DNA from 4 places in the Pseudoalteromonas sp. S2721 genome. Region 1 is predicted to be linked to each of the others. Evidence: predicted binding sites of a transcription regulator. Region 1 holds the regulator's gene; each other region holds the start of a gene.

Region 1 (5,230 bases):
ATGGCAAAACTGTCTGATGTTCATGTGTGCATCAAAGTTAGCCAAGAAGCGTGTCCGTTAGGCCTTGCCCCAACGGCAAGCACCACTGCAACCTTGGTTATGGGCGATGCAATGGCGGTTGCGCTACTAGAAACCCGAGGTTTCACTGCCGACGATTTTGCACTTTCGCACCCTGGTGGCAGCTTAGGTAAACGTTTATTACTTACATTAGATGATGTGATGCACGCAGGCGACGCAACGCCAATCGTTAGCGAAACCCAAAGCATCAAAGATGCATTGATTGAAATGTCAGCCAAGGGCCTTGGTATGACCGCAGTGATTAGTGCAGATGAAAAGTTAGCCGGGTTATTCACTGATGGTGACTTACGCCGTATTTTAGAACAGCGCATCGATATCCATAACACGGCAATTAGCCAAGTGATGACCCGTTCATGCACAACGGCTCGCCCTGACATGCTTGCGGCTGAAGCTTTAAATATTATGGAGCATAAACGTATTAATGGTTTAATTGTGGTGGATCAAAGCAACACACCAATTGGTGCCCTTAATATGCAAGACTTATTAAAAGCAGGAGTTCTCTAAGCAATGACATTCGCCGAACTATACCAGCCCCTGAGCCCTGATGTGAGTCAGCGTGCTCAAAAAATAAAACTATTAATCTGTGATATTGATGGTGTTTTTTCTGATGGTCGAATTTATTTGGGTAATAATGGCGAAGAGCTTAAAGCATTCAATACTAAAGATGGTTTTGGTATTAAAGCACTCATTAATAGTGGCTTTGAAGTGGCAGTGATTACTGGCCGCCATTCACAAATAGTTCAGCAGCGAATGACTAGCCTAACAGTTCAGCACATTTATCAGGGACAAGAAGATAAGCTGATTGCTTATCAAGAGTTAAAGGATAAACTGGGGCTGACAGATGAACAGATTGCCTATATTGGTGATGATGGTCCAGACTTACCAGTTATGGAAAAAGTTGGCTTTGCTGTCGCAGTAAACGATGCACACCCGCTTATCAAGAAGCTGGCTCATTACACCACATTATTACCGGGTGGCTTTGGAGCCGTGCGAGAATTAACTGATTTACTGATGTTAGAAAACGGCAAGCCGTTAACTAGCGATGGAACCAGCGCATGAATATAGCCCGTATTTTACTGAGTATTGTTTTTGTCTGTTGCATGGTGTGGTTATGGTACCCGTACTTTAACCAGTCAACTGATACAATAACTAGTGAAGACGAGATCATCGCAACACCTGATTACACTGCCGTTGCTCTAAAGCAAACAGCTTATGACGAGCAAGGTAAAATTAGTCATAAAGTGGCAGCTGCAAAAATGGAGTTGTATCAACAATTAGGGTTTACCTTTTTTGAACAACCTATTTTTACTATTTATAGCGATCAGCAAGTTTGGCAAGTAAGAGCCAAAGAAGCTACTTTATACGAAAATGATCAGCTGATTTTTGAAGGGGATGTAGTTGCTAAAAACTTAACCCATAACGGTATGATCGAAGACATAAAAGCAGAAAATATTAATGTCGACATTGATAAAATGACGATGTTTTCAAAGCAACCTGTAACACTAACAGGACCGAATTTAAAAATTACCGGTAAAGGCTTAAAAGCCGATTTAAAAGCCGAAATTGTTGAGTTAACTAACCATACACGAACCATATACTATGACCAATAAACTGAAGAAATTACTCCTGATCCCAAGCTTATTGATTGCCTTTTCGGGCGCAGCTGCCGAGCAAACAGGCGCTCAAATTAGCATTAGCTCAGATCGCCAAGTCGGTAAACTAAAAGATGGCGTTGGCATATTCGAAGGTAACGTAGAGATCGTGCATGGTGATCGTCGCATTACAGCAGAGCGACTTGAGGCACATGGCGGTGACACCGAAGGTACAGTCGAATTAATTATCGCTACAGGCAAACCAGCTTACTTCGAAGAAAAGCAAGCTGATGGTACCGTGATGAGCGCCAGCGCCGAAGAAGTTCGTTATGATGTTGCGAAACGCTTCTTAACACTCAATGGCGAAGCTGAAGTCACTCAAGCGGGTCAAAAAGTAACGGCAAAAAGCATTACCTATGATATGGCTCAACAGCTGATCAGCGCAGAAAAAGACGAAAACTCAACAGATCGTGTACACACTATTTTAGTGCCTGTAGAAAATAAAAAAGACGATAAAGGCCAACCATGAGCACATTAAAAGCAGAGCTTTTAGCTAAAAGCTACAAAGGCCGCCAAGTGGTTAAAAATGTCGGTCTTGAAGTTGAAGCGGGCAGTATTGTTGGCTTGTTAGGGCCAAATGGTGCAGGTAAAACAACGACCTTCTATATGATTGTAGGCCTCGTACCAAGCGACAAAGGAAAAATAAGCATCGATGATAACGATATCACGCTTTTGCCAATGCACAGCCGTGCGCGCTTAGGTATTGGTTATCTACCACAAGAGTCGTCTATTTTTCGAAAATTAACAGTTTACCAAAACTTGATGGCCATATTAGAGACCCGCAAAGATCTTAACAAAACAACGCGCGAAGAGACGCTTAACAACTTATTAGATGAATTTAGCATTCAACATATTCGCGATAGCCAAGGTATGGCACTGTCAGGTGGTGAACGACGCCGCGTTGAAATTGCACGTGCATTAGCCGCTAATCCTAAATTTATCCTTTTAGATGAGCCTTTTGCTGGTGTTGATCCTATTTCGGTGTTAGATATAAAGAAAATTATTGAGCACCTAAAAAATCGTGGTATTGGTGTACTTATTACTGACCATAATGTTCGAGAAACCCTTGATGTTTGTGAAAAAGCCTACATTGTTTCTCATGGGGAGCTAATTGCATCAGGGACACCTGAGCACGTATTAGCTGACCAAACTGTACGTGATGTTTATCTAGGCGAGCAATTCAGGCTGTAACCATTACGCCACCGACTAGAGCATCTGCTAGACTTATACAATGACAAAAAATCGATAACAGTGTCTTCACCGTTACCGATAACTTAAAAAGGATTGTTAGGGATACATGAGGCAATCATTACAGCTGCGCATGGGCCAGCAACTTACAATGACTCCACAACTGCAACAAGCCATTCGCTTGTTGCAGCTCAGTACATTGGATCTCCAGCAAGAAATTCAAGAAGCGCTTGATAGTAATCCTCTGCTTGAAGTGGAAGAAGCGGATTACAACGAAGAAAGCATCGGTAAGAATGAGCAAAAAGCGGAGTCTGACGATGTACAAGTCAGCGCGTCTGCCGACGAAGCACCTAGCGAATTCGAGCAAGAAAGCAGTGATGCTCTGAGTAAGGATACGGTTAGCGATGACTTAGCTATGGATGTTACGTGGGATGAGTACATGAGTGCCGCCCCATCAACATCGTCTGGGCCAATGCCTGAAGACGAGTCTATTTACCAAGGTGCTTCAACAGAAACACTGCAAGAATATTTAATGTGGCAACTACAGCTCACACCATTTAGTCCTACCGATGAAGCGATTGCCGTTGCCATCGTTGAAGCTATCGATGACTCAGGTATTTTAACGGTTAGCTGCGAAGATATTGTCGAAAGCTTTAATCAAAATAATGATGAAGAAGAAATCGAACTCGATGAAGTTGAAGCTGTCTTAAAAAGAATACAGTTATTCGATCCAGTTGGTATCGGCGCGCGAAGTTTACAAGAGTGCCTGTGTATACAACTTCGTCAATTCGATGCCAATACGCCATATTTAGCTGAAACTAAAATGGTTTTATCTGAGCATATCGAATTATTAGCAAGTCGCGACTATCGCACTTTAATGAAAAAGACTAAGCTTAAAGAAAACGAGCTTAAAGAAGTGATGACGCTCATTCACAGCTTAAATCCTAAGCCTGCGGATAGCATAGTACGCGAAGAATCTGAGTACGTCATACCCGATGTATCAGTGAAAAAAGTGAAAGGCCGCTGGGTAGTCGAGTTAAACCCAGATTGTATGCCAAAAATTAGAGTGAATAGCCAATATGCAGCGATGTCTCGCTCTGTTAAATCAAGTAGCGACAGCCAATTTATTCGTTCTCACTTACAAGAAGCAAAGTGGTTTATTAAGAGCTTAGAAAGCCGTAACGATACTTTACTAAAAGTGACCAACTGTATCGTGCAACAACAGCAAGCTTTCTTTGAACATGGCCCAGAAGCAATGAAGCCAATGGTGCTAAACGATGTCGCTGAAATGGTCGAAATGCATGAATCGACGATTTCTCGGGTTACAACACAAAAATATATGCATACCCCAAGGGGAATTTTTGAGTTGAAATATTTCTTCTCAAGCCATGTCAGCACCGAAAATGGTGGTGAGTGTTCTTCTACAGCAATTCGCGCTTTAATCAAGAAGTTAGTTGCTGCAGAAAACTCGGTTAAACCATTGAGTGATAGCAAAATTGCAGATATATTGGCTGAGCAAGGAATTAAAGTAGCTAGACGTACAATTGCAAAATATCGTGAGTCTCTAGCAATACCTCCGTCTAATCAGCGTAAAAGTCTGATTTAGACGTTTTACATAGAAGGAAAATGCTTATGCAACTAAATTTAACTGGTCGTCACGTAGAAGTCACTGATTCATTAAGAGACTATGTAAACACTAAGTTCGCAAAACTAGAAAGGCATTTTGATCATATTAATAATGTTCATGTCATTTTAGATGTAGAAAAATTAAGCCAAAAAGCAGAAGCAACTTTACATGTAAACGGAGGCGAGCTGTTCGCTTCTACAGAACATCAAGATATGTACGCAGCAATTGACTCATTGATCGATAAACTTGATCGCCAAGTCATTAAGCATAAAGAGAAATTAGCTCGACATTAAATTATGAAACTTAGTTCACTTACTAATCAGGACTGCAGCAAAGCTGCGGTCCTTTTTAATAGCAAAAAAAGAATTCTTGAGTATATTAGCGAGTTAGCTCACCAGCAGTTTCCTCATTTATCTCAACAAGATATCCTAGATGCTTTTCTGAACAGGGAAAAGTTAGGTAGTACAGGTATCGGCCGAGGAATAGCTATTCCCCACGGTCGAATGAGTGGTGCTGATGAACCTCATGCATTTATTATTGTCAGTGAATCTCCCATCAATTTTGATGCGATAGACAATCGTCCCGTTGATATTTTTGTGGCACTCATCGTACCAGATGGCGATTGCCAGTTGCACTTGAAGACCTTGTCAACAATTGCTGATAGACTTAAAGATAAAGATTTTTG
Region 2 (5,230 bases), on a different contig from region 1:
ACGCTGCAAAAGTAGGCCTCGAAGCGGCAACCGAAACCTTGGCTAAACTTAACAGCCAAAAGCTGGGTACTATGAAAGTGCCTGTGATCTTTAGAGCAGATATTGCTAACTCATTATTCGGCCATTTAGTGTCGGCGATTGGTGGCGGCGCGCTTTATCGTAAATCGAGCTTCTTGCTTGATAGCTTAGGTACAAAAGTATTTAGCGATTGTGTGAATATCTCTGAGCGCCCGCATTTATTAAAAGGTTTAGCGTCTTCACCGTTTGATGCTGAAGGTTTAAAAACTGTAGACCGTGAAATTATTCAAGGCGGTGAGCTGCAAACTTACCTATTAGCAAGCTATGCAGCACGCAAACTGTCTATGGCACCAACGGGTCATGCTGGTGGTATTCATAACTGGCTAGTTGAACAAACTCATTCCGATTTAAAAGCGCTATTAAAAACCATGGGCACAGGCTTATTAGTAACTGAACTTATGGGCCAAGGTGTGAACACTGTAACGGGTGATTACTCACGTGGTGCAGCAGGTTTTTGGGTTGAGAATGGCGAAATCCAATACCCAGTCAGTGAAATCACAATTGCTGGTAACTTAAAAGATATGTTTAAAGCCGTTGTGGGCTTAGGTGGCGACATCGAGCGCCGCGGTGGTATTCAAACAGGCTCTGTATTGATAGAACAAATGCAGGTTGCTGGTAGCTGATTCATCAATAACTACTCAATTTTTGAAGCCTCACGTTTGTGGGGCTTTTTTATTTGAAAAAACGCTTTACCTAAACTTAACTTGAGGTTTTATCTTGGTGGCAGTTTAAAAATAAAAAGGAAAACTACCATGTATTTAGAACACGTAAACCTTGTTGTTAGTAATGTTGATACCATGCTGCACTTTTATAAAGCGGCATTCCCGCACTGGCGTGTGCGTAGTCAAGGCGATAGCAAATGGTCGGGCAAACCGCGCAAGTGGCTGCACTTTGGTGATGATTACCAATATCTTGCATTAAGCGATAACGGTGAAGCTGAAAACCGTGATTTAGCCGGCCACCAAGTAGGCCTTGCTCATTTTGCTTATGTGACAAACGATATTAATGCCGTAGTTGAGCGACTTGTTTCAGCCGGTTATGAAATTGATAAACACGGCCCAGAAAACCCTTACCGCAAAAACGTATATTTCATCGACCCCGCAGGTTTTGAAGTTGAGTTTGTAGAGTATTTTAGTGATATTCCAAGTGAAAGGAATAATGACTTGTGAAGGAGCTGTCAGCTTTCAGCCGAATTGCGTTGTTTGTAGGCCTTGACCAAAGGCCAGCCTCGTAGGAGGTACTTTAGTGCCGAAAATTTAAGGAGCCGTCAGCTTTCAGCTATCAGTTTTGAGCCGAGTGATGTTGTTTGTAGGTCAGGTGTTGATTGATGGAATAGAGGGGTATGTAAGACGCGCCAAGCAAGCGTGACGCCTAAGGTGTAGGGGTCTTTTAACGCCGAACAGCTTTATTTATTCACGGCTAAAGCCATTCCCACGTTTGATATAGGCGTGAAATTTATTTCGCGCGCATTCTTGTAGGTCGCGCTTTAGCGCGTCATTGATGAAACGTATGTAATATCTTGTCGCCATAAATGACGACTTACATTGCATAACCGCACCTCACAACTTTACTGCATCTTATTCATCTCTTTCCAACTGGCTTTTAGGCTGTTGGCGAAGCTGATGAACTTTTCTTTCATGGTACGTTTAACTGAAATCTCGACTGAGCCTAGCCATACATTACCTTCAATAGTGATGGTTGGGCCTTGGCCTTTGTTTAAGGCAACTGATTTATTCTCTACACTACCAATCACGCTAAATAATTTAGATACCACATTTACATGTTCTGGTACGTAGATTTCATCGTTACCTAAAATACAGTTCACGTAAATGGTGACATGCTGATGTTGGAAAATCGCTTCGCTAAAGTCGAGTTCGATTGAGCCTAGGCAGTTTGTGATGTGAATTTCTTTTGGTACTACCCATTGGCCGCTGCGCTCATTTGAGCCCAGAATACTGCGTAGCTGCAGGCTTTCGTTGTCGCTGCTGTGGCTGTAGTGAGGTTTAAATTGCGCATGCTTTTGCGATTTGTAGTCAATATCCGCTTTCAGATCTAAATCAGCAACAAGCTCAACCAGTACTTCGTTGCTGGTGGCTTCCATTGCCTGATCTAGGCGGCGTTCAAATGCTTCGGCTGAAATAACAGCATGACTGTAGTTATAAATGAGTTGATCAATGACTTCTTCTCTTACTTGATCGATTGGGCGGTCTTCAAGTTTAACGGCCATGGTAGTTCCCTGTTGTGATTTTAAAGGTGATTCTTTAGTTATTAATTACAAAGCAAAGCTTAGGCCAGATTTTATTTCTATATAAATCATGAGGTTGTCTTTTTAGACGAATAAGCAATTTCGTTAAATTAACCACAGATTAATAAAATCAGCAACTAAATGGTTATTTTTGCAACATTGTGAACATCTTACCGAGCAGCTTGTAAATCTTTACCGAAATGAATATAAATCACCGCTGAATAGGTATTTAACTTGCTGAAATTTAAGGGGTAAATAGTTGGCATCATAGTCGCATTACTTAAACTGTCTTTAATCAAAAGGAGAAAGATTATGAACACTTTTAACAAATCTATGATTGCGGCTTTAGTAATTGGTGCAACTAGCATGTCAGCTCAGGCAAGCAGCTGGGAAAATGAAAGTAAAGATGCTTGGATTGATGGTAAGGCAGAAACTGTGCTTCTTATGAACACAAACCTTAACAACTTTGATATCAACACTGATGTAACGAATGGCAAAGTTGTACTAACAGGTAAAGTTGATAGCGAATTAGATAAAGAGCTTGCTGAAGAGTTAGTTCTTAGCCTAGACGGTGTTAGCTCTGTTGATAACAAACTAACGGTTGTTAAAAACATGAAAGCTAAGCACATGAAATCAGACAAAGCTGATTCTGCAGAAAGCGACTTAACCGATGCAAAAATCAGTACTGTAATCACCACACGTTATTTATTTAACTCAGAAGTAGGTGGTACAGATATCGATGTTGATACCGACAACGGTGTAGTAACACTAAAAGGTACTGTTGAGTCTGATGCAGAAAAGCAATTAGCGGTAAGCATTGCTGAAAACGCTGAAGATGTTCGCAAAGTAATCGATGAATTAACGATTGTTGCTGAATAATAGCAAGCCCTATATAGCCCAGCTTTGGCTGGGCTTATCTTTTTCAAGGAGTGAGTCATGGATTTAATACGTATTATTTTATCGGTTTTAATTCCACCTCTCGGCGTATTTTTACAGGTAGGTTTAGGTGCGCAGTTCTGGATTAATATTCTTTTAACTCTATTAGGGTATATTCCAGGTTTGATTCATGCTGTGTATATCATCGCTAAGCGATAATCACCGCATTAATCTACAAGGATGGGTAATGGAGCACAGCAAGGAAGGGCTGTAGGAGTAACGGACGATAAACCGCAAGGAGTTTACAGTATGGATAATGTAACTAAGCACAAAGGACAACAAGGAAGTAACAAAGCGTTATGGAGTAGCGCACAATGGCAACGCTTTATGGATAAGGTGAATGGAGATGACAGCAAGGATTAAGCTTAGGCTTGGAGCCCAAACGGATGAAGCTAGCGTAAGGAGGAGACTATATGGAACAAGTACAAACGCAATCAAAACAAGGATTGACCAATAATGGAGTTGCTTTATGGAACAAGCAACAGTGGCACGAATTTATGGAACACGCGAAAGCGGTTGCGCCACGATTAACAGGGAAGGCTGACGATAAAAACCCGATGTCATCTTCAGGTGACATCGGGTTTTTAACTACTTCAGCAATTTATCTTTATAACTTAAATTGATTTACTGTCTTATTTAGAGACTCTGCTAACTCATTCAAATCACGTGCTTCATCCGCCAATTCATGGGCATGATCTGCAGTGCTATTCACTAAGTGATTAATCGCTGCCAAGCTATTGTTAATATCTTCTGCAACCACAGTTTGCTGCTCTGTCGAAGTCGCAATTTGATGACTTTGATCTTGTACATTTGTCACAGATTGCGCGATATCTTGCAATGCTTGCAATACAATTTGTGTTTGCTCAACTGAGCCTTCAGCACGCTCTTGACCTTGCTGCATCATTGTTGATGCTTGTTGGGCAATTTGCTGTAAACGGCTGATCATATTGCGAATATCATCTGTTGACTCTTGCGTTCTGCTTGCTAGTGAACGAACCTCATCAGCAACAACTGCGAAACCTCGGCCTTGCTCACCTGCACGGGCTGCTTCTATCGCTGCGTTAAGTGCCAGTAAGTTAGTTTGCTCAGCGATTGAGTTGATAACATCAACCACCGCGCCGATATTGCCACTTTCTTGTTCAAGACCCGCAACGACTTTAGACGCTTCACCAATGTGACTTGCAAGAGCGGTCATGACTGACTGAGCTTGAGTTGAGCGCTTAGTGCCATCTGCGGTAATGGTTTGCACTTCTTCAGCGGCATTATTGGTATGTTGCGCGTTACGTGAAATTTCGAGAACAGTTGAGGCCATTTCGGTTACTGCCGCACTTACGCTATCAACTTGTTGCTTTTCTTGCTGAATTTCATCATTGGTTTTTTGCGATACGGTTTTCAATTGGGCTGCGGCTTGGCTTAATTGCTCAGCTTGAGCTGCAGTATTCAGCATCATTGCACGTAATTTATCGATGAAAGTATTCATGTGATGAGCAAGCTGTCCTACTTCATCCTGACTTTTTATCTCGATTTTTTGTGTTAGATCGCCATCACCTGATGCGATATCACGCATGATGTAAGTGAGTTTAGTCAGCGGCTTGGTGATCATTTGCGTGGCCCAGAAGATCATCGCAATAATAATCGCAAGAATGATGATCACGGATGTTGTGGTTGTCATCACCGCATCATTTACTGGCTCATCAATCATACTGGTCGGAATTAAAATACCCACATACCAATCAAGGTAAGGGCTTTCTAATTCAAGGCGATTGTATACAACGTAATATTGCTCGCCTTTGAATGTGACAAAGCTGCTACCCTCTTTTTGGCTTTTCATCGCGCGGTTTAATTCGCTAAAGCCCGAGGTGTCGTTAAATTGCTTTTCGAGGGCATTTAAGCCTTCTTTGCCATTAGGGCCTTCGTCTGTGATAGATAGTTTATGTCCAGTTCGTTTTGAAAAGTGCACTACTTTCTGGT
Region 3 (5,230 bases), on a different contig from region 1:
AATTGATTTTAGTCGAGGCGTGATCACTCCCTTATGCACAAATAAAGGCATTGATTTTATCATTGACCGTGACGAGAACATCAACGAATTCTTAATTGGCGACCAAATTTGTTTGCAGCAAGTATTAGCCAATTTATTGACAAATGCAGCCAAGTTTACTGAACAAGGCACAATAACTCTGTGTTTAGAGCTGATTGAAGAGTCTTTAGAGCAGCAACTAGTTTGTTTTACAGTTAAAGATACAGGTATAGGTATAAATAAGGCTGATCAAGGGCGGTTGTTTGATGCTTTTACGCAAGGAGATGAGTCTTTAACACGCTCTCATCAGGGGGTCGGTTTAGGTTTAGCGATTGTTAAATACGAAGTCGCTTTAATGGGCGGAGAGATAAAACTTGATAGTGAAAAAGGCAAAGGCAGCAAATTTAGTTTTTGCTTACAGCTGGATAAAGCATTAGGACCTACAAAAAGAGAATTAGTTTGTTTGCCTTCGAGTACTGACTTATCTGGACTTTTAGTACTTGCAGTTGATGATAATCCGCTTAATTTGAGCATCATTAAGAGTATTTTGGAGCAAATAGATATTACTGTCATTTGTGCTCTAAATGGTAAAAAAGGTATAGAAATTGCTAAAGAGATCAAGCCTGACGTAATTTTTATGGATATTCAAATGCCTGTGATGGATGGTTGCCAAGCGACGCGAATTATTCGTCAATTATACACCAAAGAGCAAATGCCGATATACGCGCTTACCGCTCATAGTGAGGCTGCAGATATTGAGCATTCAATTGCGGCAGGAATGAATAAACACCTAACTAAACCTATTGTTGCGAGTAAATTGTTTTTAGCAATGAGTGAGCTTAAAAACTCAAAAGAAGCTTTTTTTGATAAGGCTTTTATCTTATCTCAATTTGGAAATGATAATAAGTTAGTATTAACTATGTTGTCGAAGTTTGCGACTATGGCAGCAGAGCAGTTAATACAAATTTCTACATTAAAGACTACCGACGAGTTGATCCGCGTGGTGCATAATGTGAAAGGATCGGCTGGTAACCTTGGGTTTAAACGATTGTCAGCGTGCGCTCAGCATTGCGAGGCTACACTAAAAGCTAAAGGTGAACTTTCCGAACAATTAATTGATGAGTTGCAATGCCAAATAAAACAGGTTATTGCCTTTATCATCGAACAAGGATCTACTGATGTTGAAAAGAGCCAAGGTACTGATTGTTGATGACGATCCGTTAAACCGCTTGGTATTAGAAAAAACATTACAGCAAGACTATGATGTTTTTTGTGTTGAGAGTGGCGAAAAAGCACTGACGTTTCTAAAAACACAAAGTGTGGATCTGTTGATCTTGGATATTGTAATGCCAGGAATCGACGGCTATGAAGTACTCAACAAATTAAAAGAAAACGCAACGACAAGCATGCTACCGGTAATCTTTATCTCGGCAAATACTAGCCATGATGATGAAGCTAAAGGGTTAGAATTAGGGGCGATGGATTACATCACCAAACCTTTTAGTGCAGCGATCGTTCGTGCACGTGTGCGCAATCAATTAATGATCAAACAAAAAAATGACTTGCTTGAAATGCTCGCCTCAATTGATGGCCTAACAGAGATCCCAAACCGACGTTATTTAGATGAAAACTTAGCGCGAGAGTGGCGTCGTTGTCGTCGTGATCAAACACCATTATCAGTATTATTAATGGATGTTGATCACTTTAAACGTTACAACGATTGTTATGGTCACCGAGCAGGCGATGATTGTTTAAAACAAATTGCTCATGCCTTAGTTGGAGCATGTGAGCGAGGTAGTGACTTTGTTGCTCGTTATGGCGGTGAAGAGTTTGCAGCAGTACTTCCAAATACCTCTGCAAAAGAAGCTATGTCGTTTGCAAACAAATTACGTAATGCCGTTAATGAGTTAAATATTCCGCATAAAGCGTCACTAAATGCCGACCATGTCACAATTAGTATTGGTATTGCGACCACGGAAAATGGCCAGGTGTATGCAGAGCAAACATTACTTGAAGAAGCTGATTTAGGTCTTTATCAGGCAAAAGATGCTGGGCGTGATCAGATAGTATCGAGAATGATAGCTATGAGTGAACATAAGTAGGCAATAGCTGCCTACTTACAGAATTTAAATATGCAAGCTAGCCATTGCTAAGTGATTTATAAATCGTATCACCCACACCAATTAACTTATCATTTTTAAATACCAGTGGTGTACATTCGTCTTTAGTCATCTTGCCATCAGAGTGAATGCTATGGGTTGCATAGAATAATACTTGGTAAACATCATCACCTTGCTTTAATAACTCGCTAAAGTTAGGAGTATTTAGTTTGTTTAATACAGTTTGGTAGCTGGTATCTAATGCAAGGTTAGAAATCACTTCACGGTTATTTTTATGTTGCTTTTGCCAGCTAGATGAGCTTCCCGCCCAATGTGTGTCTGCTTCACCGTCAGAAACAGCAATGACACAACCAGTTAAAAATGGTGCAGTTAGCGCGGCAATTAGAAGTGCTTTTTTCATGTTATTTTATCCCGTAGAAATTGTTTTTAGTTATTCACTTAATAGCAAACTGCTTGCCAAACTTTTAAATTCAAATTAAATCAACTATTTAGGTTGTTTTTAGTGAAAGAGCTAAGTAATAAATTACTAACTACTTAGCTCTCTTGACTAATAAATTGCGATTTAGACCAACATGTTACGCATCTCGCCTTGATTAAATGCTTGGATATTCAAAGCAATTTCGTTAACTAAACGCACGATAGATTCTTGGCTGGCCCAAGCAATATGCGGAGTAAGTAATAAGTTTGCGCCTTTATACTGTGCCAGCGGATTTGATTGCTCTGCAGGTTCTTTACTGAGTACATCAACACCGGCTCCGGCAATAACATTATTAGCTAATGCGTCAGCTAAATCGGCTTCATTGATAATCCCACCACGAGCAGTATTAATAATGATAGCTGACGGTTTCATCATGCTTAATTCTGCTGCAGCGATTTGGTTGCGTGTTTCATCAGTAAGTGGGCAGTGAACACTAATAATATCCGCTGTGGTTAGGGCATCATTAAAACTAACACGACCTTCACGAGGTGCATGGCCTTTTCGTTCACTGATGATGACATTAGCACCAAAAGCACGCGCTACATCGGCAACGGCTTTACCTAGTGAACCGTAACCAATGATTGCCAATGTTTTGCCTGCAATTTCTTTAAAGCTGTAATCTAAACGGCAAAACATAGGACTTTGCTGCCATAAGCCTTGCTGGCAATCATTAATATATCTGTGAGTACTGCCCAGTAAGTTAGTGATGAGAGTAAAGGTGTGCTGCACCACGCTCGGTGTTGAATAGCCCGCGACATTGGTCACCGCAATGCTATGCTCTTTGGCTGCTATTAAATCAATGTTGTTAGTCCCAGTCGCTGCAACACATATTAATTTTAAATTAGGTAATTTGCTCATGGCGTGCTGATCAATCACCACTTTATTACTGATAACGATATTGGCATCTTGGCAGCGCTCAACAACCTGTTCTTGAGCAGTTAAATCGTAACAAGTAAGTTTTCCTAATTGCGCTAAAGGATCTAACGATGTGTTGGCTAATGTTGCTGCATCAAGGACAGTAATATTCATGTGCTTTCCTTTTTTAATTTATTGCTTGACCTTGGGGTGTACTCCAAGGTTTATAGTGAGCATAATAAATAAACGCTTCACAATGGAGACGGTGATGAAAATAGGTGAGTTTGCCCGTCAGTTGGGTGTCTCAACAGATACGCTACGGTACTACGAAAAGCATGGTTTGTTAACGCCTAGTTCGCGTTCAGACGTGGGATATCGTTTTTATTCTGAGAATGACCATAAACAAATGACGTTTATTCTCAGAGCAAAGAATGTTGGCTTTAGTTTGGCTGAGATCAAAGAGTTATTGCAAATTAAGTTTCATAAAGATCAGCATTCTTGTCATGAAGTTAAAGAGATGACGTTACAAAAACGTGATCTCGTTGCACAAAGAATTGCAGAGCTTACTCGCTTTTATGACTCACTTTCATTGTTGGCAGATAAATGTTGTGGCGGTGAAGAGCCTGCTGAAAACTGCTCAATACTAACGACGCTGGAGGATATCGATGGACTTACTCAATAATTTTTGGCATCTGTTTTTACTCTCAGCACCTTGGTTAATGCTGGGCTTATTCATAGCAGGTCTTCTCAATGTATATTTGCCTGCTAACTTTCTTAACCGGCATTTAGGCAAAGAAGGGTTGTGGACCACAGTTAAAGCAGCCTTTATAGGTGCTCCAATGCCCTTGTGCTCATGTGGTGTGATCCCAGCAGCCATTGGTTTAAGAAGAGCGGGGGCATCGAAAAGTGCCACCACCGCATTTTTAGTTTCAACCCCTGAAACTGGGGTCGATTCGGTTTCGGTATCTTATGTGTTGCTAGGCCCATTTATGGCGATAATACGTCCTATTGCCGCCGTGTGCAGCGCCATTGTGGCCGGCGTCTTAGTGGGGAAAGACAGTGAACTCCAACAAGTACAAAGTACAGAATCAGATAAAGAAAGTACTAAAGCAGACTCTTGTTGTAGTAGTAAACAGCCAAAGCCTGTGACCACAACGAGCTGTTGCAGTAAAGAGGCGCCAGCAAAGCCCGCACAAAGTTGTTGTAGTAGCAAGGAATCGCAACCAATACAGGAGCAGCAACAAAGTTGCTCAACAGAAAAAGCAGCGCCTATACAGAAAAGCTGTTGTAGCAGTGAGCAGCCAACCAAAGCCGTTGAAAGTCGTTTTAGCAAACTGAAACGCGCGGTGAGTTTTAGTTGCAATAAGCTGCTTGAAGACACCATGATTTGGCTAATGATCGGTTTATTCTTTGCAGCGCTTGTACAAACTTATGTACCAGAATCTTTTTTAAGCCAGTGGGGGAATGGCATCCTTGCTATGCTGGTGGTTATTTTAATCAGTATTCCTATGTATATTTGTGCAACTGCATCGACACCTATAGCGGCAGGTTTATTACTCAGTGGTGTATCTCCGGGGGCGGTGCTGGTGTTTATGTTAGCTGGGCCGGCAACCAATATCGCAACGCTTGGTGTTGTTGGTAAAGAGCTTGGCAAGCGAGCGGTATTTGCCTACCTAATAGGTGTGATTGGCACGGCACTGGCTTTTGGCTTTTTAACCGATTATTTAGTGGCGCAATATGGTTTTGTGGTAGCGCCGAT
Region 4 (5,230 bases), on a different contig from region 1:
ACCGTTAGGTCACGACCATTTTCTTGTGTCACGGTAACACTGATCATACGACGCTGTGATTCGTCGGTATCGGTTGCAAAGCCTTTAACAACTGATTTTGGCTCTTGTTTACATAACATTGCCACGCCGTAATGTGCTTTTTGACCGTGAAAATAAACGTGATAACCCATTTTTTGTACGTCTTCGAGAGGGAAGGCTTCATCATGTACTTTGATTTCTTGTAAGCCAATAATATCTGGTTGATGTTTATCAATTACGGCTTGCAATTGGTGTAAACGAGCGCGCAGGCCGTTAATGTTAAATGAGATTACCTTCATGGTGCACCTATTATTTTTGTTTCAGTGTTTAGCGCAATTCTATCATCAAACTAGGGCTTATTCATAAGCTAATTACGAAAATCAAATTGGGTAAATGTTGATCAATTGCTGCTTAATTTAAAAACATTGTTAACTCACTATTAATTATTAAATTAAATAAATAATTCAGTTGATCTGCTTATTTTTGTTTATATAATGCGCGCAAACCACCCGTTCATATTATGTACTATTTAAAGGTAAACCATGAAAAAACAATTAGTGATGCTTTCTCTTGCATGTATCTCATTTGGCTCATTAGCAAGCAACCCGCACTACTTTTCAGCTGATAACAGTATTGAATCGAAGTTATGTAGCTTAAGTGCAAACGAAGGGTTTACCGCTGCACGTAAAGAAGCAGCAAAGCATGGCATTTCAATGTCACGTTTTTCAAAAAGCATTTTATGTAACGGTACTGACATTCGTGAAATTGCAAAAAAAGCACAATCACAAGAAGTAGCAAAAGCATCGATTGAAGTGTTTGCTAAAAATGAGCAAAAAGAAACTCAACTTTGCATCACTGCACTCAAAAAAGGTTTAACACCTGTGCGTGAAAAAATTGGCAACTTAAACACGTTAAAATGTAATGGCGAAGCAGTAACAGACTTCGTTAAGCGTTACCAAAACGCAGCTATCTAATAACGGCATTTTTGTTATTTGTAAAAAGCGCTCTTCGGAGCGCTTTTTTTATGAAAAAATTACAGCAACCTATGAAAAGCTTGCTAAATCATAGGCTTAACAGTAACTTAACTAGATTGTAAGTGCTTGATTTTAGTCAATAAGGCATTTTGGCATTCAACTTGAAATAGTCTAATTGAATCTAATCGACTACAAGGAAATGTCTTATGAAAAAGTTAACTTTAGCATCTACAATTTTAGCAGCACTAAGTCTTTCAGCATGTTCTGCAAGTAACTCTTTAGCAAAAATCGACAGCGATTTTGGCAGTCTAGATAATGACAATGACGGCTATATCTCTAAGGTAGAAGCTGACGATGATGCAATTTGGGAGCATTTTTCAAACATCGATACCAATATGGACGAGCAAATCAGCCGTACTGAATTTAATGCATATATGCAATTAAATACAGGCAAGGTGGCAGCTGATAGTGAGGTATCTGAATCAGCATTTAAAGCTGAAATCGCTAAATTTGACCTAATCGAAAATGACTTTAAATCGTTAGATAACGACAAAAATGGTTATGTTTCAATTGAAGAAGCCGATGACGACGATATCGCAAATCACTTTGGCTATATGGATAGCAACAAAGATAAGCGTATAAGCCGCACTGAGTTTGTTAATTACATTAGCAAATATGGCAGCGACGTTGCCGAAGATGATGCCCTTGAAATGGTTAAAAATAGCTAATTTCAAAATTCATTTATAAATATCCCCCAAAGCCAGTGTTTTACACTGGCTTTTTTACAATAATTTTTCCAACCTTGGCCGACTTCTGTCATAATAGAGCGTTAGTGATTTAAAATGACCTTTAGTAGCAATGGCCACAAAACGTATCAGTGATGAACAGTTAGTCGAAATCATAGAAGCCGCGATTTTTGTTGCTGGAAAACCTGTGTCTAAACGTCATTTAAAAGAGACAGTATTAGCTGATTTAAGCGTATCTATGCCGCGCATTAATAATGCAATTGAACAAATTCAAACGCATTATCAAACCCGAGGCATTAAGCTTGTTGCAGTAGGCAGCGGTTACAGGTTTCAAGCCTGCGCTAGTTTAGCGCCTTGGCTGGCAAACTTATGGCAAGAGCGCGCACCTAAATACTCACGAGCACTACTAGAAACGTTATCCTTGATTGCCTATAGACAACCTATTACCCGTGGTGAAATTGAACAAGTACGGGGGGTCGCTGTTGGCTCAGGAATAATTAAAACCTTATTAGAAAGAGAGTGGGTTAGAGTTGTTGGCCATAAAGAGGTGCCCGGGCGCCCAGCGTTGTATGCCACAACATCCGCTTTCTTAGATTATTTTTCATTAGCTGGTTTAGATGAATTACCGCCGTTACCTGAACTTCAGGAGAGTAAAATCAACCAGCTATTGAGCGATCCTTCTGTGAGAGAACTATCTGAATGAGTAATGTAGAAACTGAAAAGTTACAAAAAGTATTAGCCCGTGCTGGCGTGGGTTCACGTCGTGAAATGGAAAAATACATCGATGCCAACCGCGTGAGCGTGAATGGTAAAGTGGCTCGTTTAGGCGACCGCGTAGAAGCAACCGATGTAATTCGTGTTGACGGTCACGTAGTGAAAATCGAAGACAAAGCCGACCGTATTTGTCGTGTGCTTATGTATAACAAACCAGAAGGTGAGTTATGTACGCGTAAAGACCCAGAAGGTCGTCGTACGGTATTTGACCGTTTACCACGTGTTGATGGCGAACGCTGGATTGCAGTTGGCCGATTAGATATTAATACCGCAGGTTTAATGCTGTTTACTAACGATGGTGAACTTGCTAACCGTTTAATGCACCCAAGCTACGAAGTAGAGCGTGAGTACTCAGCTCGTGTGTTTGGTGAAGTGACTAACGAAACGCTACGCACTCTAACAAAAGGCGTTGAGCTTGATGATGGTCCTGCGAAATTCTTAAACATCAAACCTATGGGTGGTGAAGGTATCAACCGTTGGTTCAATGTGACTTTAACAGAAGGTCGTAACCGCGAAGTTCGTCGTTTATGGCAATCACAAGATGTTGAAGTATCGCGTCTTATCCGTATTCGTTACGGTAAGTTAGAGCTTGATAAGCGTTTGCCACAAGGTGGTTGGGCTGAGCTTGATTTAGACACGGTTAACTATTTACGTAAAACAGTACAACTTGGCCGCGAAACGCAAACTAAGCTGTCGGTTATTCCTGAAAAGCGTAAAGACAAACGTGCTAAAATTAACCAAATCCGTAAAGCGGTTAAAAAGCACAATCAACGCGCTAAACAAACTAAGCGTCGTTAATCAGAAAATATAATTGTTTGCAGATAAACTAATTTATTTGCAAACAGGCATAAAAAAAGCAGCGATTTCGCTGCTTTTTTTGTTTCACAATGCTAATTAAGCATTTTCAACTGCTGTACGTGGGTCAACATATTCCATGTTGAAAGCTTCAGCTACTTCTTTATAAGTAACTTTACCTTTGATCACGTTTAAGCCTTTTAAGAAGTTTGCATCGTCAAGAAGCGCTTTCTTATAGCCTTTGTTAGCAAGGTTGATGATGAACGGTAATGTTGCATTGTTAAGTGCGAACGTAGAAGTACGTGGAACAGCACCTGGCATGTTAGCAACACAGTAGTGAACAACGTCATCAACGATATAAGTAGGATCAGCGTGAGTTGTCGCTTTAGACGTTGCGATACAACCACCTTGGTCGATTGCAACGTCAACGATTGCAGAACCAGGCTTCATTGCTTTGATGTGCTCAGCTGTCACTAGTTTAGGCGCTGCTGCACCTGGGATTAGTACGCCACCGATCACAAGGTCAGCTTCTAGTACGTGTTTTTCGAGTGCGTCAGCAGTAGAGTAGATAGCTTTAACTTTATTACCGAACTGTGCGTCTAATGCACGTAGTACGTCGATGTTACGGTCAAGAACAACAACGTCAGCACCTAGGCCAACAGCCATTTGCGCTGCGCTACGACCAACCATGCCGCCGCCGATAACAACAACTTTAGCTGGCTCAACACCTGGTACACCACCAAGTAACATACCACGACCGTGGTTTGATTTTTCAAGCGCTTGTGCACCAGCTTGGATAGACATACGACCAGCAACTTCACTCATAGGAGCTAGAAGAGGTAAACCGCCACGTGAATCAGTTACTGTTTCGTAAGCGATACACACTGCGCCACTTTTAACTAGGTCTTCAGTTTGTGGAAGATCCGGTGCTAAGTGAAGGTAAGTAAATAGAATTTGGTCTTCGCGTAACATTGCACGCTCAACAGCTTGTGGCTCTTTTACTTTAACGATCATTTCAGCTTTAGCAAAAACGTCCGCTGCTGTTGGTAAAATTTCAGCACCAGCTGCAACATAATCTTCGTTAGTGAAGCCAATGCCCATACCAGCATCAGTTTCAACAAACACTTGGTGGCCATGGTTTACTAGTTCACGAACACTCGCAGGAACCATACCTACACGGTATTCATGGTTTTTGATTTCTTTAGGTACACCAATAATCATAGTTTTTCGCCTTAATAGAACGGGATAAAATTTTTGACTATTATATTCATGACCAGCCAGTGTGTCTCACCTTTTTTAAGTGCTATTCTAGTGATATAATCTAAAAATATATTTTAAACAGTGCAAAACTCTGGTTTGGCTTATGCATCAATTACTCGACAGAATAGACCGTAAAATTTTAATGGAATTACAGCTCGATGGTCGGATCTCTAACGTAGAGCTGGCAAGGCGTGTAGGATTAAGTGCCACCCCTTGTTTGGAGCGGGTAAAAAAGCTCGAAAGAGAGGGGTATATACTCGGATATAAAGCGGTAGTGGATCCTGCTAAACTTGGCCAAGGTTTGTCGGTTTATGTAGAAGTAACCATCACTAAAACCTCACCAGATGTTTTCGAAGAATTTAACGCTGCAGTTAAAAAGCACGACGAAATAATCGAATGCCATCTAGTATCGGGTAATTTCGACTTTCTATTAAAAACACGTGTAAATGATATGTCGGAATATCGAAATGTACTGGGTGATATTCTACTAAAACTACCAAATGTCAGTGAAAGCCGAACTTATGTGGTAATGGAAGAAGTAAAAGGTGAAGAAGGGGTCATTATTCGCCCATATATTGCCTAAACTGTTAAAATATACATTGAGTAACAAAAACTTGTTCATTATCAGTCCATCAAGGCTAAGATAAAGTGCATCAAACGGCA

What was found. The regulator sigma-54, encoded in region 1, starts transcription at its own class of promoters, with help from an activator protein. The targets are predictions, from matches to a motif close to GTTGGCACGNNNNTNGNNT.
Region 2: the regulator sigma-54 is predicted to act here: its motif matches at 2,582-2,600, upstream of CWC02_RS01585 (BON domain-containing protein).
Region 3: the regulator sigma-54 is predicted to act here: its motif matches at 2,581-2,599, upstream of CWC02_RS02525 (DUF3192 domain-containing protein).
Region 4: the regulator sigma-54 is predicted to act here: its motif matches at 1,141-1,159, upstream of CWC02_RS00130 (EF-hand domain-containing protein).

What each region holds. Positions count from the first base shown of each region.
Region 1 covers NZ_PNCZ01000008.1:64,962-70,191, forward strand. Annotated here, with positions in the region: gene CWC02_RS03585 (KpsF/GutQ family sugar-phosphate isomerase) at 1-582, shown strand, start outside; gene kdsC (3-deoxy-manno-octulosonate-8-phosphatase KdsC) at 586-1,137, shown strand; gene lptC (LPS export ABC transporter periplasmic protein LptC) at 1,134-1,688, shown strand; gene lptA (lipopolysaccharide transport periplasmic protein LptA) at 1,678-2,199, shown strand; gene lptB (LPS export ABC transporter ATP-binding protein) at 2,196-2,921, shown strand; gene CWC02_RS03610 (RNA polymerase factor sigma-54) at 3,028-4,524, shown strand; gene hpf (ribosome hibernation promoting factor) at 4,551-4,838, shown strand; gene ptsN (PTS IIA-like nitrogen regulatory protein PtsN) at 4,842-5,230, shown strand, end outside.
Region 2 covers NZ_PNCZ01000006.1:2,149-7,378, forward strand. Annotated here, with positions in the region: gene pmbA (metalloprotease PmbA) at 1-701, shown strand, start outside; gene CWC02_RS01575 (VOC family protein) at 831-1,247, shown strand; gene CWC02_RS01580 (LiaF domain-containing protein) at 1,646-2,305, opposite strand; gene CWC02_RS01585 (BON domain-containing protein) at 2,636-3,202, shown strand; gene CWC02_RS01590 (YqaE/Pmp3 family membrane protein) at 3,260-3,418, shown strand; gene CWC02_RS01595 (hypothetical protein) at 3,673-3,882, shown strand; gene CWC02_RS01600 (methyl-accepting chemotaxis protein) at 3,867-5,230, opposite strand, start outside.
Region 3 covers NZ_PNCZ01000006.1:213,463-218,692, forward strand. Annotated here, with positions in the region: gene CWC02_RS02515 (ATP-binding protein) at 1-1,228, shown strand, start outside; gene CWC02_RS02520 (GGDEF domain-containing response regulator) at 1,197-2,120, shown strand; gene CWC02_RS02525 (DUF3192 domain-containing protein) at 2,158-2,538, opposite strand; gene CWC02_RS02530 (D-2-hydroxyacid dehydrogenase) at 2,701-3,645, opposite strand; gene zntR (Zn(2+)-responsive transcriptional regulator) at 3,740-4,153, shown strand; gene CWC02_RS02540 (SO_0444 family Cu/Zn efflux transporter) at 4,137-5,230, shown strand, end outside.
Region 4 covers NZ_PNCZ01000001.1:20,310-25,539, reverse strand. Annotated here, with positions in the region: gene xthA (exodeoxyribonuclease III) at 1-317, opposite strand, end outside; gene CWC02_RS00135 (exonuclease III) at 561-992, shown strand; gene CWC02_RS00130 (EF-hand domain-containing protein) at 1,199-1,720, shown strand; gene scpB (SMC-Scp complex subunit ScpB) at 1,851-2,441, shown strand; gene rluB (23S rRNA pseudouridine(2605) synthase RluB) at 2,438-3,310, shown strand; gene ald (alanine dehydrogenase) at 3,407-4,528, opposite strand; gene lrp (leucine-responsive transcriptional regulator Lrp) at 4,671-5,150, shown strand.